One region of the Butyricimonas sp. RTP31003st1_G1_RTP31003_210430 genome, then DNA from elsewhere that is predicted to be linked to it. Evidence: riboswitches for the same ligand, from Rfam matches in the RefSeq annotation. Region 1 holds a riboswitch; the other holds the start of a gene.
The links. Region 1 has a riboswitch for cobalamin ahead of AB5542_RS11185 (PKD-like domain-containing protein). Riboswitches for the same ligand answer to the same signal wherever they lie in the genome.
Positions count from the first base shown of each region.

Region 2: linked by a shared signal. The riboswitch ahead of AB5542_RS17745 (TonB-dependent receptor) and the one ahead of AB5542_RS11185 (PKD-like domain-containing protein) in region 1 are both predicted to bind cobalamin.

Region 1 covers NZ_JBCOSQ010000031.1:30,452-38,037, forward strand. Annotated here, with positions in the region: gene AB5542_RS11170 (PKD-like domain-containing protein) at 1-904, shown strand, start outside; gene AB5542_RS11175 (hypothetical protein) at 924-2,975, shown strand; gene AB5542_RS11180 (hypothetical protein) at 2,998-5,382, shown strand; cobalamin riboswitch at 5,566-5,768, shown strand; gene AB5542_RS11185 (PKD-like domain-containing protein) at 5,969-7,586, shown strand, end outside.
Region 2 covers NZ_JBCOSQ010000072.1:2,295-9,880, forward strand. Annotated here, with positions in the region: gene recO (DNA repair protein RecO) at 1-155, opposite strand, end outside; gene AB5542_RS17720 (non-canonical purine NTP diphosphatase) at 162-737, opposite strand; gene rsgA (ribosome small subunit-dependent GTPase A) at 1,140-2,060, shown strand; gene AB5542_RS17730 (YceD family protein) at 2,184-2,831, shown strand; gene rpmF (50S ribosomal protein L32) at 2,848-3,033, shown strand; gene AB5542_RS17740 (beta-ketoacyl-ACP synthase III) at 3,144-4,145, shown strand; cobalamin riboswitch at 4,284-4,485, shown strand; gene AB5542_RS17745 (TonB-dependent receptor) at 4,624-6,843, shown strand; gene AB5542_RS17750 (HmuY family protein) at 6,879-7,586, shown strand, end outside.

The sequences.
Region 1 (7,586 bases):
GAAAACGTACGAAATCGATGTGACAGCGACAGATAACGGCAAGACGGCTTCCGCAAAAGTTTACGTGGAATGTACCCCGAAAGAGGGAACGTATTTTCGGGATGTGACTCCAAAGAGTAGCTATATTTCCAATTATTGTTATGAATTTATTCCCGCACCCGGGCAATTCATTAATTTCCCGGAAGGTAAGACGGCGGAAGACGCCCGGATGGCTATCCAGTCTTCATTAGATGCCGGAAGAGGAGAAGGGGGGTATCTTGCATCTTTGGGTGCGTGGGGAGGATATTTCATCTTGAAATTTGATCACAGCGTGGAGAATGGTGGTGACGGGGAACCTGATTTTGATATGACGGGTAATCCTTTAGGCAAGTACTGGTGTGAGTGTGGTGTCGTGTGGGTGAGCCAGGATGAGAATGGTGACGGGGTGCCTAATGATACTTGGTACGAGTTGAAAGGTAGCGAGACGGGTAAGCCGGGAATCACGCAACGGTATGCGTTAAAATACTATCGCCCGACGGCAACCAAGCAGGATGTGTTGTCCATAGATAATGACGGGAATCTATCTTTCCTGAGAAGGAACGCTTATCACCCGAACTCGGGTTACTTCCCTTGGTTTATGGAAGAGGAGTATTATATTTTGACGGGAACTTGTCTCGGTAATCAGTTCTTGACGGAAGGAATTGAAACGAACTGGGGATTTGACTGGGGATACGTGGATAATATTAATGATCCTGTGGGATTCCGCATAGACAACGCCATCCAGCAGGATGGGACCCCGGCTAAATTGAAGTATATCGACTTCGTGAAAGTACACACGGCACAGATGGGACAAGGTGCGGCTGTCGGAGAGGTTTCAACGGAATCTTCTGCCGCGATCGATTTGCGTTTAAAAGCGAAAAAATAGTATCTAAAAATTATAGGTTATGAATAAAAATATACTTTGGGGAGTTCTTTTTTTCACCTTGGCTTTTATTGCCGGCTGTGAAGATGATGATGATCCTTTTGTCGGGAGTGATAATTTCATCACGTCTTTTATTTTGCAATCGGGAGAGACGTCTTACGTGGCCTCGTTCCGGGGGGATACCATACTGATGGAGACTCCCGAGAATGTTGCCTTGGGCGAGGTTACCCCGAATATCGTGTGCAGTGAGAATAGTACGATAAAACCGGAACCCTCCGCGATAACCAATTGGGAGGAGCAGATTTATTTCGTGGTAACTTCGCATAGCGGGAAGGAACGGAAATATATTTATATACCGGAAAAGAAGGGAATAGCATTTGAAGGGGTTGTCGTTTTGAACACGCAGGAAGAGGTGGATGCTTTCGGGGCCAAGGGAGTGAGCCATCTTGATGGTTCTTTGGTCATTGGCCGGCAGGGAGGGACGGACACCATTCGTTCTTTGGCCGCTTTAGTTTCTTTGAAGAGTGTGACTAATGACGTGACGATTAATCGTTTGTTTGCGGGATATGAATTGACCGGGCTGGATAATTTGGAAGAGGTTGGTGGAAAATTGTATGTAAATTCTGCGGATAGCCTGTGGGGGGTGACGTTCAACAAGTTGACACGTGTCGGGGGAGATTTGAACATTACCAGTAATGCGGTCAGCGAGATTCTTTGTCCTCGCTTGGAGACCGTGGGGGGAGCCGTGACATTGGCAGCATCTTTTGTAACATTGGATTTCTCTTCTTTGAGGCAAATAAGCGGGGATTTGAATTTGAACGGGAAATCGGGAATGACAGGTATCGTGTTCCAGAGATTGGAACAAGTGGGCGGCACGATTGCGACGGGCATGACTTCTCTCAAGAAACTGGAATTTCCGGTGTTGCGGCACTGTGATAAATTAACCGTGGGTAGGGGAGCTTTATTATTGCTTTATATGCCGCAACTAGAGGAGGTTGCCACGGAATTGTCGATTGCGTCTAATCCCTTGTACGAGGTTTCCTTTCCCGTGTTGACTCATGCCGGGGTTATTACGTTGGATTGTTCTCAGGTAAACCAGTTTAATGCTCCTCTTTTGAAAAACGTGGACGGTAATCTTAGTCTTACGCTTGCCGGGTTGAATCCTGAACAGTTGGGAGAATTGGAGCGTGTCGGGGGAACTTTGGCGTTGAATTTCGTTAGTGAAGACTTTAAATTTCCGGCTAAATTGGAGAATCTGGGAACTTTAGTAATTTCTTCCGGGATCAAAAGATTGGATGTGCGAGGAATTGAGATTGACGAGATTCAATTTAACGGTACCGGTTTGGAGAACACGACCGTAGTCGGGAATGACGTTTTTAACGGGAATTTTAATCTACAAAATCTTGGCGGGTATTTCCCGAAATTAGAGGGCTTTAAAGAAATTAACGCTCTCACGATCGGTTACCTGGGAATGAGTGGCGATGCGGTTGAAATAGCGAGTGTGCGTAAGGTTAACGGGAATTTTTCTTATTGGGCAAATTCAAACGTAACGGGAATATCATTCCCTGATTTGGAAGAAGTTAGCGGAAATTTTGAACTTTATTCCAATATTAAAGAGTTTCATTTCCCAAAATTGAAAACGGTCGGGGGAAGTGCCATGATGTCTATTAATAATTACGATGATGAGACGTTCCCCTTGTTGGAGTCCGTGGGAGGCGATATGACGTTCCAGACCGGTTATGTTAGCTGGAATAATTTTTATGGACCGGACAAGATTCTTTATCCGTCGTTGCGAATCGTGGGTGGGGTGTTGGATATACGTCCTAGGACTCCGGACCCTTGGTCGTCAGATCCTTCGGAGTTGAATAATACATTGACGAATTTGGATTTCCTTTCAGAAGTTGAAAGTATTGGAGGATTCCGGATCGAGAATCACGAGGCTTTGGTTTCTTACGAGGGGTTGAAGAAAGCTATCTCAACTTGTCCCTCGTCGAAATGGGCAGTGGAGAATAATGGATATAACCCGACTTACGAGCAATTGACGAAAGAACAACAATGGACCAAGCCGGAATAATTCATGAATAAAAATAAAGGATATGAAAATAAATAATTTAATATATGTGTTGTTGTTCGCCCTCGTATGTTTTATTACCGGTTGCGAGGATGATGACAGTTTGTTCTCGGGAGATGAGAATTATATTACTTCCTTCCGCTTGATAGAAGGAGAACATGTTTATGCCGGTTGTATCGTTGGTGATTCATTGGTTCTTTCCATTCCTGAAAGTGTGTCGCTTGAAAATGTTGAGGTGGAGTTTACTGCGAGCGAGAATGCCACGTTGAGTCCGGATCCGGCTTCGATTGATGATTGGGGGAAGGAACGGACATTTACGGTGACTTCTTATAATCAGGCTTCACGTTCGTATAAATATATTGTGATTCGGACGCTTGTTGCTCAGGCCGGAGATGTTGTGTTGACGACGCCCGAGGAGATTGAAACGTTTGCCGCTCGCGGTATTAATAAGATCGAGGGGAACTTGGTTATCGGAAAACCGCTTGGAACGGTAAAGGAGGATTCTTTGGTTTCTCTTGCTCCGCTTTCTTCTTTGAAAGAGGTTGCCGGAAGAGTTACAATTAATCCCACTTTTGCAGGAGTTTCACTTGATGGGTTGCAAAACTTGGAAAGTGTGGGTGGTTTTACGATGCTCGCTCGTGCTAGCGAGTACGGGGCTTACGGGCTACGGGATTTGAAAGAGATGGTTTTACCTAACTTGAGGAAGGTTGGTTCTGATCTTGTCATTTCTGCCGATACGCTTTATTCGGTAGATTTGAGAGCATTGGAGAGCGTTGGCGGAAGTTTCACGATTGAAACGCGTGATATCAGGAGCATGGATTTATCCGCTTTACAGGTTATTGCTGGAAAATTCTCTTTCTCCGGGCGTAATGGTAATATGCTTTTTCCCGAACGGTTGGAATTGCCCAAGTTGGGTATGGTCGGGGATAAAGTGGAAATAAATAATCCCATTCGAATGAAGGAGCTTTTGTTTCCCGCTTTGACTTCAGCTGCGGGTATTACTTTGCAACAAACCGGGGTGCTGGAGAAAGTGGATTTCAGTCAGTTGAGAGAGGTGGCGGAGACGTTGACATTGCAATGGACCCATCGGGTGAAAGAATATGACTTGTCACAACTTCAATCGGTAGGAGGCTTCCGGGTATATTATATTGAAGATTTGGAAAAGATTAATTTGCACCAGTTGAGCCGGGTCGGAACAGGAGGATTTACTATTGAGGTGTGTAATAAATTGAATGATTTGGATCTTGCTGCCTTGACAGAGGTGCAGGGAAATTTTGTGTTATCTGCCCCCGCGGATCTGAACGCTTTGAAAGAGGTTGGAGGAAATTTAACCTTTTCGGCGAATACGGAAAATTTTGATGGGTTTAATAGTTTGACTTCGGTAGGGGGAAATTTCGCTTTGAGCGGAACGGCAAAAGAGGTGAATGGTTTCAAAGCTTTGACAACCATCAAGGGGTCAATGACATTGAATAATATGAACAATGTGACATGCGTGAATGGATTTGATGCTCTGAGGTCGATAGGTTCCGGTTTATCCATATCAAACATGGAAAAAGTGGAAGAATTCCCTTTCTTGGCTAATTTGCAGGGAGCGCAGTTCGCACAATGCTCGTTTTCTCGACTTCCGGCATTACAAGGATTGGATATTTCGGTTTTTTCTACTTCTAAATTGACGATTGATAATGTTGGGGCTGATTTTGTTTTGCGGGGGAACTCGGAACTTGATGGAGAAGTTACGTTGAATTCCAGTCGCGGTGTTCGTTTTGACGGCATCGAAAAAGTGCAAACACTTACTGTTACAGGCTTTACACAAAAGGAATCTGCCGTATTTAATTTTACGGGATTGAAACAAGTTGATAAATTGACGGTTAATTTGGGATATGTGACGGAGAATGCTGCAGCCTTGTGTTTCCCTGATTTGGAAGAGGTAACGGGGTTGTTGACTTTGTCGGAAGGTTCTTATGGTAATTTTAAACAAATAGAACCTGTTCAACTTCCGGTTTTGCGAAAGGTTGGGGCATTGACTTATACGGGAGTTATTCCGGTGCTGGAATTACCCGCATTGGAAAGCGTGGAAGGCGAATTCCGTGTTAGCACGAGTTATCAGAATGGTCCGGTTCGGATGTTGGAGGAGATTCGTATGCCTAATTTGAAAAATGTGGGAGGGCTTGTCTTGACGTCGAATGCTTATAGTGCAGATAATTATAACAATCTGATCACTGATCTGAGTTGTTTTAGTGCATTGGAGAGTGCAGGCTATGTTAATATTCAGAAACAGGCCGCTTTAGTCTCTTTCGAGGGCTTGGAAAAAGTAATCAATAAACTTGAAGGAGAGGATTCTTGGACGGTATCTGAGAATGCTTATAATCCGACGTTTGAGCAGGTGAAGGCAGGAGAACTTGTGAAATAAGAATAGTTTAAGTTTTTTTAGAGAGAGGAGTTTGGTATTGTGCCGGACTCCTCTCTTTTGTTTTATCCTGAAGCGAACTTTTCTGCGTGTATATGGCTAGTAAGTGATGTAAAATCAATGTATTATTATTTGTGAATAATTGAATTTTTCGTTTCAAAATCCAAATAGTATTTGTTTTTTATATATTTTCGTAACGATTTTGGTGTCACACCTTGTTTCAGGCGTGTGGTGAAAAGGGAATCAGGTGCGAATCCTGAACAGACCCGCTGCTGTAAGCTCCACTAAAGTCCGTGAACAAGACTCACATCCACTGTTTCGACACGAAATGGGAAGGGCGTTCAAGGACGGGGTAAGTCAGAAGACCTGCCAGTGTCATGTATCTAAAGCTTTCTGGGAGTAGAGTTTGGATGCCTATGTTGTATTTTATCCAACTATTGTTGTAATGGACGAGTGTTGCTATGAGTTAGCAAGCTGGGAGGGGTGTATGTGTGCAATTTCTCGTTGTTGGGAGTGTTTTTCTTGGAGAAAATGGTCGTTTGGTAAACGGTCGTTGGACTCGATAATTATAAATTAAACAGATGATGTTATGAGAAAGGATGTTCTATTGAAATTAGTATTACTGGTGATGCTTTTTATCGGTATGTTCACGGCCTGTGACGACGATGAGAAGGTCAAAGTTGGTAATCCCGATGTCGCTTTCAACACAGAAACGGGGGAGTATAGGGTGAAGATCGGAAAAGAGGTGTTGTTGCAGGCAACGGTGTCGGATGCCATGAATCCCCTGTGTTCTTGGAAATTGAACGGGAAAATAGTTTCTACGGATACCACCTATTTGTTCCGGGGGGAGCAGGTGGGTGATTATTTCGTGAATTTTAAGATTGATGCGGAGAACGGTTCGATTGAAAAACAGGTAAAGGTGTCGGTTCTCGATAAATTACCTCCTGAGGTGACCTTGGATGATGCTGCCGTGGTGATGTCCGGTCGAGATCGGAGTTTTGGGGCCGAAGTGTCGAATCCCGAGGGAGCTACTTATATGTGGGTATTGAATGGTGAGATTGTCTGTCAAGATAGTCTTTTCGTTTTCAACCGGGAGGATGTACGGATGTATGATCTTTCTCTCGTGGTTAAGAACGAGGATGGCGCAACGGCTAAATCCATGACCGTGACGGTTGTGCCGCTGGCTCCCCCAAAATTGATTTTTAATGATGGACGCTATCGTACGGTTTCTGACAACCGGATTACGAATTTCAGTGTACCTTTGGGACGGGAGCTTGTACTCTCTCCTTATCCTATTGACATCACGGAAAAAGCCGTGTATGAATGGCAAGTGGATGGGGTAAAGCAAAGCGAGACGACCTCTTACTTCAAATTTGCTCCCACCGCGCAAGGACGTTACCATATCACCGTGACCGCAACCGAAGGTGGACAAACCGCCTCCACGGAGACTTACGTGGAATGTGTTGATCCGGAGGGTACTCACCGTAATTGGCCGACGGACGGTAGTTCTGCCCGTTTCACGGAAGTCTTTGAGTACATTCCGGCTCCGGGACAATTCGTGAACTTTCCGGTCGGGTCCACGGAAGCCGATGCTTTGGTAAAAGGAAAAACTATTCTTGATCCCTCTACCCCTTATCTCTCGTTGGGAGCTTATGGCGGGTATGTGGTTATTGGTTTTGACCATAGCGTGGAGAACGTGCCGGGTGAATACGATCTGATTTTGGAGGGAAACGCTTTTGCCGGAAGTTCTGAGCCGGGTATTGTTTGGGTGATGCAGGACGAGAATGGAAATGGTTTACCCGATGACACTTGGTACGAGCTGAAAGGAAGTGCCTCCGCGGAAGAAATGTCACGAAAGTACGTGATCACTTATTATCGTCCCACGCAAGAGAGAGGGAACTCTATTTGGTCCGATAATTACGGGAATGCCGGTAGCGTGGATGCTAACGGTTATCACGGGCAGACGTTCTTTTTTCCCATGTTTATCGAGGAAGATTTTATGCATTTCGGAACCCGCTTGGCCTCTAAGGTGGAAATACGGGGTGGATTGTGGTACAACGGAGAATACGATTGGGGATATGTTGATAATTATGGAACGGATAAAAGTTGTTTCAAAATTGATAACGCAATCCAAATTGATGGTTCCCCGGTCAAACTGGAATACATTGATTTCGTGATGATCCAGACCAGTGTTAACCAGAAGGCGG
Region 2 (7,586 bases), on a different contig from region 1:
TGCATACACTGGGCGGAGGTGTTCGCTTTACGCTTGAACAGGGCTAACGGGGTAATCATTTGCATATAACCTCTTTCTTCCGAATAAACATGTAGAATTTGTTGCTGTTCGGAATGAGGTATGCTTTTTAATATGATGGCCTTCACCGTGTGCATGCTTTTTTATAAGTTGTTTAAAAAACTGCATAATGCCCGGACGGCTTGGCCCCGGTGGCTGATTTCGTTTTTCTCGTGAAGGGGCATTTCGGCAAAACTTTCTTGAAAACCTTCGGGACGGAAAATCGGATCGTAACCGAATCCCTCGTGCCCATGCTTGCTTGTGAGAATTTCCCCATTGACAATACCTTCAAACAAGTATTCCTTTTCCCCGAGAATTAAAGCGATAACAGTTCTGAAACGGGCTTGGCGTTCCGATATATTTTGCATCTCTTGTAAAACTTTTTTCATGTTGGCTTCCGAGTCGTGGGCATTACCGGCGTATCGTGCGGAATAAACACCGGGAGCATTGTTCAAGGCTTTTATTTCTAATCCTGTATCATCCGCGAAACAGTCTAAGCCATATTTCTCGTGAATATACCTGGCTTTTTGAAGAGCATTCCCTTCGAGCGTGTCTTGTTCTTCCGGAATGTTCTCATGGCATTGAATCTCTTTCAAGGAAACGATCTCATGCTGGGAACCTAGCATTTCTTTTATTTCTTCCAGCTTGTGGGCATTATTGGTAGCGAAAACTAATTTCATGGCTTGTAATAATTTGTATGTTGCAAAGGTAGTGAAATTGGGAGTAGAAACTAACGATTATCCCTAGAAATGCCGTGTAAAGTTAAAAAGTCATGATTTATAGATGATTACTACTAGACCACTACCGTATAAAACGCTATTAGAACGCTATTAAAACCCTATTAAAACGCTATATTTAGAATAGCGTTTTATAAGTATTTTAAAAGCATGATAAAAGAGTGATTTCAGCTATTGATCAGGTAGAAATGCAAGATTAATCATGTATTAAAGATTGACGTGGGACTGTCGTGGGTAGGACAATTTATAATCCTTGATATTATAATTTTTCTCGGTCCGTGCGGGAAGAAAATTATATCGTGTATATTTGCATTCGGGTAAAACAGGAACCATTAAATTGATAATATGAAAGGGATTGTTGTGAAATCTACCGGAAGTTGGTATTCCGTGCGAATGGAATCGGGGGAAGTGCTGGACTGTCGGATCAAGGGTAAGTTCCGGATGAAAGGGATTAAGACCACGAATCCTGTTGCGGTAGGGGATGTTGTCGAGGTGGAGGTCAATCCCGATGGCGCGGTGATCAACCGGATTGAAGATCGGAAGAATTACATTATCCGGAAATCAACGAACTTGTCGAAAGAGGCGCATATTATCGCTGCGAATGTTGATCAGGCGGTGTTGGTGGTGACGGTGAATCATCCCGTTACATCGACCGTTTTTATTGATCGTTTCCTAGCATCCGTGGAGGCTTACCGGATTCCGGCCATACTCATGTTTAACAAGATTGATTTGTACGACGATGAGGATTTATTGTTGTTGGGCGCTTTGACCCAGATCTATATGCAAGCAGGCTACGAGTGTCTTCACGTGTCCTCGTTGACCGGGGAGGGGATGGAAGACGTGGTGACGGCCTTGAAGGATAAAGTGACCGTGTTTTCCGGCTTGTCGGGGGTGGGAAAATCCTCGCTGATCAATCGTGTCGAGCCGGGATTAAAACTGAAAGTGGCGGAGATTTCCGATTCCCATGACACGGGAAAACATACCACCACGTTCGCGGAAATGTTCCCGTTGAGTTTTGGCGGGTACATCGTCGATACTCCCGGAATCCGGGCGTTCGGGTTGATTCACATGGAAAAAACAGAGATATCACATTATTTCCCGGAAATATTCAAGCGGGCAAGTGAATGCCGATTCTATAATTGCACGCATATTCACGAACCGGGATGTGCCGTGCTGGAAGCCGTGGAGAAGGGGGAAATCAGCGAGAGTCGCTATTTCAGCTATGTAAGTATGTTCGAGGAAGGAGATGAAAAATATCGGAAATAAAGGGTTTTGAGGGAACGGAATTTTCATCGTGCATTCCAAAAAATCGAAGTTTTTTACAATATATATTATAGGGAAGGTCTGTATTGTGATTGCGGGTTGCAACAGGAAGATCGTGTCCGGAGTATGAATAAGAAGGAGGCGAACACGATTAAGTGGGAGAAAGATACAAGATTTTGTTTCCAAGAAAAAAACGGGTATGAATGTACTGGGTATTATATTTTTTTGTACATTTGTCCCCGTTTTACGTCAAGAGTAGTGGACAGATTGAAAGAATATAAGATAGCCCACAGAGGCTTAGGGGAAGGCGTTCACACTTTCGAGTTTGTCATGGATGGCAGTTTTTTTGATTGTTTTGACGCGACAAAAGGAACGAAAGGAAAAGTAAACGCGAGAGTAAATATCGTGAAATCATCCCTGCTGATGGAGGTTCGGATGACGATCGAAGGGACGGTAGAAGCAATTTGCGATCGCTGTCTGGAGGAAATGGAGTTACCAATTAGCGGAGAATTGAACTTGTACGCGAAGTACGGGGAGAGAGAGGAAGGAAATGATGATGATTTTATTATCTTGGCTCAAGATGATGATTATCTGGATTTGAGTGAACCGCTATATGAGGTGTATATGCTGAATTACCCGCTTCGCGTGGTTCACCCGGAGGGAGAATGTAACGAGGAGATGGAGCATGTACTGGAAGAGTTGACAATGGAAGAAGAGAATGATAAGATTGATCCCCGCTGGGATGAATTGAGGAAATTAATTAATAATAACTAAATAAAACTAGAGAGAAATGGCACATCCTAAACACCGAATCTCTAAACAGAGAAGGAATAAAAGAAGAACTCACGATAAGGCAACGGTTCCTGCAATAGCAAAGTGTTCAAATTGTGGTGCTGCAGTTCAGTATCATACTGTATGCCCGGAATGTGGGTATTACAGGGGTAAATTGGCTATTGAGAAAGCAGTTGTTGCATAATTTTGATGCAATGATAAAGATTGCCTTAGATAATACAGCCCCCTGTACTAGGGGGCTATGATTGTATATAGGTGTCTGATTCTATTATTCAATTTGAAAATTTTTATTTTATGGAAAGGCCAAGAGCGGTAATCACAGGGGTAGGAGCGTATTATCCCGACTATATTCTAACTAACGAGGAGTTGAGCCGGATGGTAGATACCACAGACGAATGGATCATGACTCGAATCGGTATAAAAGAGAGACGTATTTTGCGGGATGCCGGTAAAGGCAGTGCTTACCTCGGGGCCAGAGCGGTGGAGGACTTGTTTCGTAAAACAGGTTTGAAACCGGAAGAAGTTGATTTATTGATTTGCTGTACGGTTACGGCCGACATGCATTTCCCTGCTAACGGGAACGTGATTTCCGATATGGTGGGAATAAAGAATGCTTTTAGTTTTGATCTTAATGCCGGATGTTCCGGTTTCCTATATGGCTTGATCACGGCGACGCAGTACGTGGAGAGCGGGCGTTATAAAAAAGTGATTGTCGTGGGAGCTGAAAAGATGTCCGCGATTACGGATTACACGGATCGGGCAACTTGTCCTATTTTCGGAGATGCGGCTGCCGCCGTGTTGCTGGAGCCGACAACTGAAGATTTGGGGGTAATTGACCACATATTGCGTTCGGATGGAATGGGACGTGTTCACCTACATATGAAAGCAGGTGGTTCTTTGAAACCGCCAACCATTGATACGGTTTTAGCCCGGGAACATTATATTTACCAGGAAGGACAGCCCGTGTTTAAACATGCTGTATCGAACATGGCAGACGTGTCGGTGGAAGTGATGGAACGCAATAACTTGTCCTCGGAGGACGTGGCTTGGCTGGTACCTCATCAGGCAAACCTGCGTATTATCAAGGCTACCGGGGAACGAATGGGGTTACCCAAAGAGAAGGTCATGGTTAATATCCAAAAATACGGTAACACGACCTCGGCAACAATCCCGTTGTGTCTGTATGAATGGGAGGACCAACTGAAGAAGGGGGATAATTTGATCCTTGCTGCTTTTGGTGCCGGATTTACATGGGGTGCCATTTATTTGAAATGGGGATATACTCATAAGGGTTAGATTGTATCGATAATACGATATACGAGGCTGTTCGGGAAATAACCGAACAGCTTTTTTGATTTCAGAAGATGGGTGTAAGATATTTTAGCTGATTATTAGAAAATAATTGTTTTTTTCATTAAGAAATAAATTATTTTATATATTTGCGTCGATTTTGGTGAGTCCCATGCTATCTGTATGGGATGTAAGGGAATCCGGTGAGAGTCCGGAACAATACCCGTTGCTGTAATCTCTTTCCCGTTACACGGGAAATGCTTAGTCACCTCATGCCACTGGTTCGTCCGGGAAGGCGACATAAGCGGAGAAAGTCAGAAAACCTGCCTGAATTAGATGTTTTTATTGTTCTCGGGAATAAGGATGATAAAAAGGAAAAAATAATAGCTATTGTTTTTATTAACAGTAACATTTATGAAGCCACGGATGTGCGTGATGTGTGCTGTCGTGTGGCGTTTATAATGTTTATGAAAAAATAATAAACATGAAAAGTATCTTATTGCTAGTATGTGGCGTACTTGTATTGAATTTCGCACCAATGTCAAGACTTATGGCGATTCAACCGGAGGTGATGGCTGATACGGTGAAAACGGTAAAATTAACCGGAAAAGTCGTGGATGTTGAAACAGGGGATGCAATACCTTTATCAACTCTCATGGTGAAAGAGTTAGGTTGGGGGAGTGTTTGCGATACGGAAGGAAAATTTAAAATTGACGTGCCTGCCAATCGTAAAGCAACTTTGACGGTTCGTTCTGTCGGGTATGAGACTCGTGAAGTTGATGTGGCTCCTGGAACAATCTCTGGACTTGTTATTAAGCTGAAGAAGAGTTTGTTGGATTTGGACGAGGTGGTTATTACAGGTACGAGAACGGAAAAGGTGATTTCCGAGGCTCCCGTGATGACTCGTGTCGTTTCTGCCGAGGAGTTACAACGAAATGATTACGAGAGTATGATGGATGTTCTGGAGTACAATATTCCGGGGCTTCGTTTTAACGTGGACCCTCGCGGTAATAATATCCAGATTCAGGGATTGGAAAATAGTTACATCCTTATCTTGGTTGATGGGGAGAGGTTATCTCAGACTCCCGGGGGACCTATCGATTTCGATCGGCTGAGTACGTCCAATATTAAACGGATCGAGATTTTGAAAGGTGCGGCTTCTGCTCTTTACGGGTCAAGTGCCATGGGTATGGTTGTGAATATTATCACGGATTCTCCGAAACGCTCTTTGGAAGGCTGGGCAAAAGCTCGTTATTCTAAGTTTAATGATCTGCAGTTGGATGCGGGGATCGGGTTGGCTCACAAGGGATTTTTCTCCCAGACTCTTTTTCGTCGTAATTCCACGGATGGGTATGATCTTACGCCCGAAACACCCCAGTCTTACACGATGAATCCTTCACATGATATGAATATAGAGGAGAAGGTAGGATGGAATAATGAACGGACGAAAGTGGTGGCTTCAGCTTCTTTCTATTGGAATGAAGTAGAGAATCCTCCCAAGGGAGAATCTCCAACGCATTATCGCAGTTTAAACAAAACATTCCGGGCATCATTGGAGCATGCCTTCGGGGAAAAGAATAAGTTGTATGCGGTGTATTACGGAGATTTTTATACTCGTAAGACCGTGTATGATTTGATTGATCTTGCAGATAGTACGAATGCGACTTCTCACGAGCAGACAGCCCGTTTGACAGATATTTATAGTCCCTTGAAGAACGTGGAGATTGTTGGAGGAATTGAATGGAATTGGACTCGGAATTATAATAAGATGCAATACGGTAAGGAACAAACCGTGAGAAAAGTGAACGATGCGAATGTTTTCGTGCAGGTGGATTGGCAGATATTGCCGGAGCTGGATTTGGTAGGAGGTTTCCGTTACACACACCATTCTGTTTTTGGTGACGCGTATACCCCGAAAGTAAATTTGATGTATGCCCCGGGCAGTTTTAAATTCCGTGCCGGGTATAGTCGGGGATTTAAGGCTCCCGGCTTGACGGAGTTGTATTCTGATTTTGACATGGGAAGTGTGTCGCATAATGTTGGAAATCCAGATTTGAAACCGGAATATTCCAATTATTTATCGGTTTCGGCGGAATATACTTACAATGGACGGTTGAATGCAAGCGTGGAAGGGTACCAGAACACGATAAAAGATAAAATTAATTCTTTTGTTATTGACGTGGAAGATCCGGAACCGGGACAATTGGGAGCAGAAATGCATTATGCAAATGTGGAGGCCGTGCGTATACGCGGGGCAGAAGGAACATTAACTTATTACCCGATTAAGCAATTGTTGCTGAGGGGAACTTATGCTTATACTGATGCGAGAGATCGGGAGACGGATTTGCAATTGTCCGGAAATTCAAAACACGCCTTGAATTTTACCACGACATTACGCGGTAAATTATTGAAACGGGATGGTTCTGTTTCTCTCTCCGGACGGTGGACTTCTAAGAAATTGTCACAGAGTAAATCCACTGAAACGGACGATAGCGGTCAAGAAATAGAGGTGATTCGTGAAAATACAAAACCGGCTTATAGTCTTTGGAAATTGGTGGCCCAATATACGCCTTGGCAAAAGAAGTTTATGAGGTTGACGTTAACAGGCGGAATTCAGAATTTATTTGATTATACGGACACGGAACATTACACGACGTATGATGCCGGACGTCGATTCTTCGGTTCCGTGATATTCCGTTTCTGACAACATGAGAATCTTTAACTTAATATTGATATAGAATGAAAAAGTTTAATTTAAAATCATGCCTCATGCTATTGGCTTGTCTGGCATTTTCGTTTAACTTTATGGCTTGTACAGATGATGATGGTGACGGTGATGGTCCGGAGGTAGATGATTCTATCCGTACTCGTACTTTTGAATCGGCAGATTATAATAGCGGTTGGAAATATTTTTCTTTTAAAAAAGGAGATTTTGTTGAATTGACAACAGAGCAGGCCACAACAAGTTTGGAGTGGGATGTTGCTTTCAATCGTTATTACGTGAAAACCAATAGTGGGACTTCTGGAAAAGGAAAGGGTGGAGTGCTTGATTCTGGAGCGACAACTTTTGCTGCTGTTACTGGAAATGTGAATTCCGAGTTTGTGGTAGATGATTCTCTGAATATCATGACTACGATGGGAAATTTCACGAAAGATTCTTATAATCCGGGGATAGAATGTGAAGGTTCTAATAGTTGGGCTTGGTATAAATATATGGAATCTACTTGGTATTATAATCACAATGTTTTTGTTTTCCGTTCTGCTGACGGAAAGAATTGTGCAAAAGTGATTTTCGATACTTATAAAGATAAATTAGGAAATTCTGGCCACATTACATTCCGTTATATATATGATGGAGAGGCTGATGCAGACATAGAGCAGGGTGGTGATGAGCCGGAAGAACCGGAAACACCTGTTACGAATAACATCGTTTATCTAGCTTCTTCA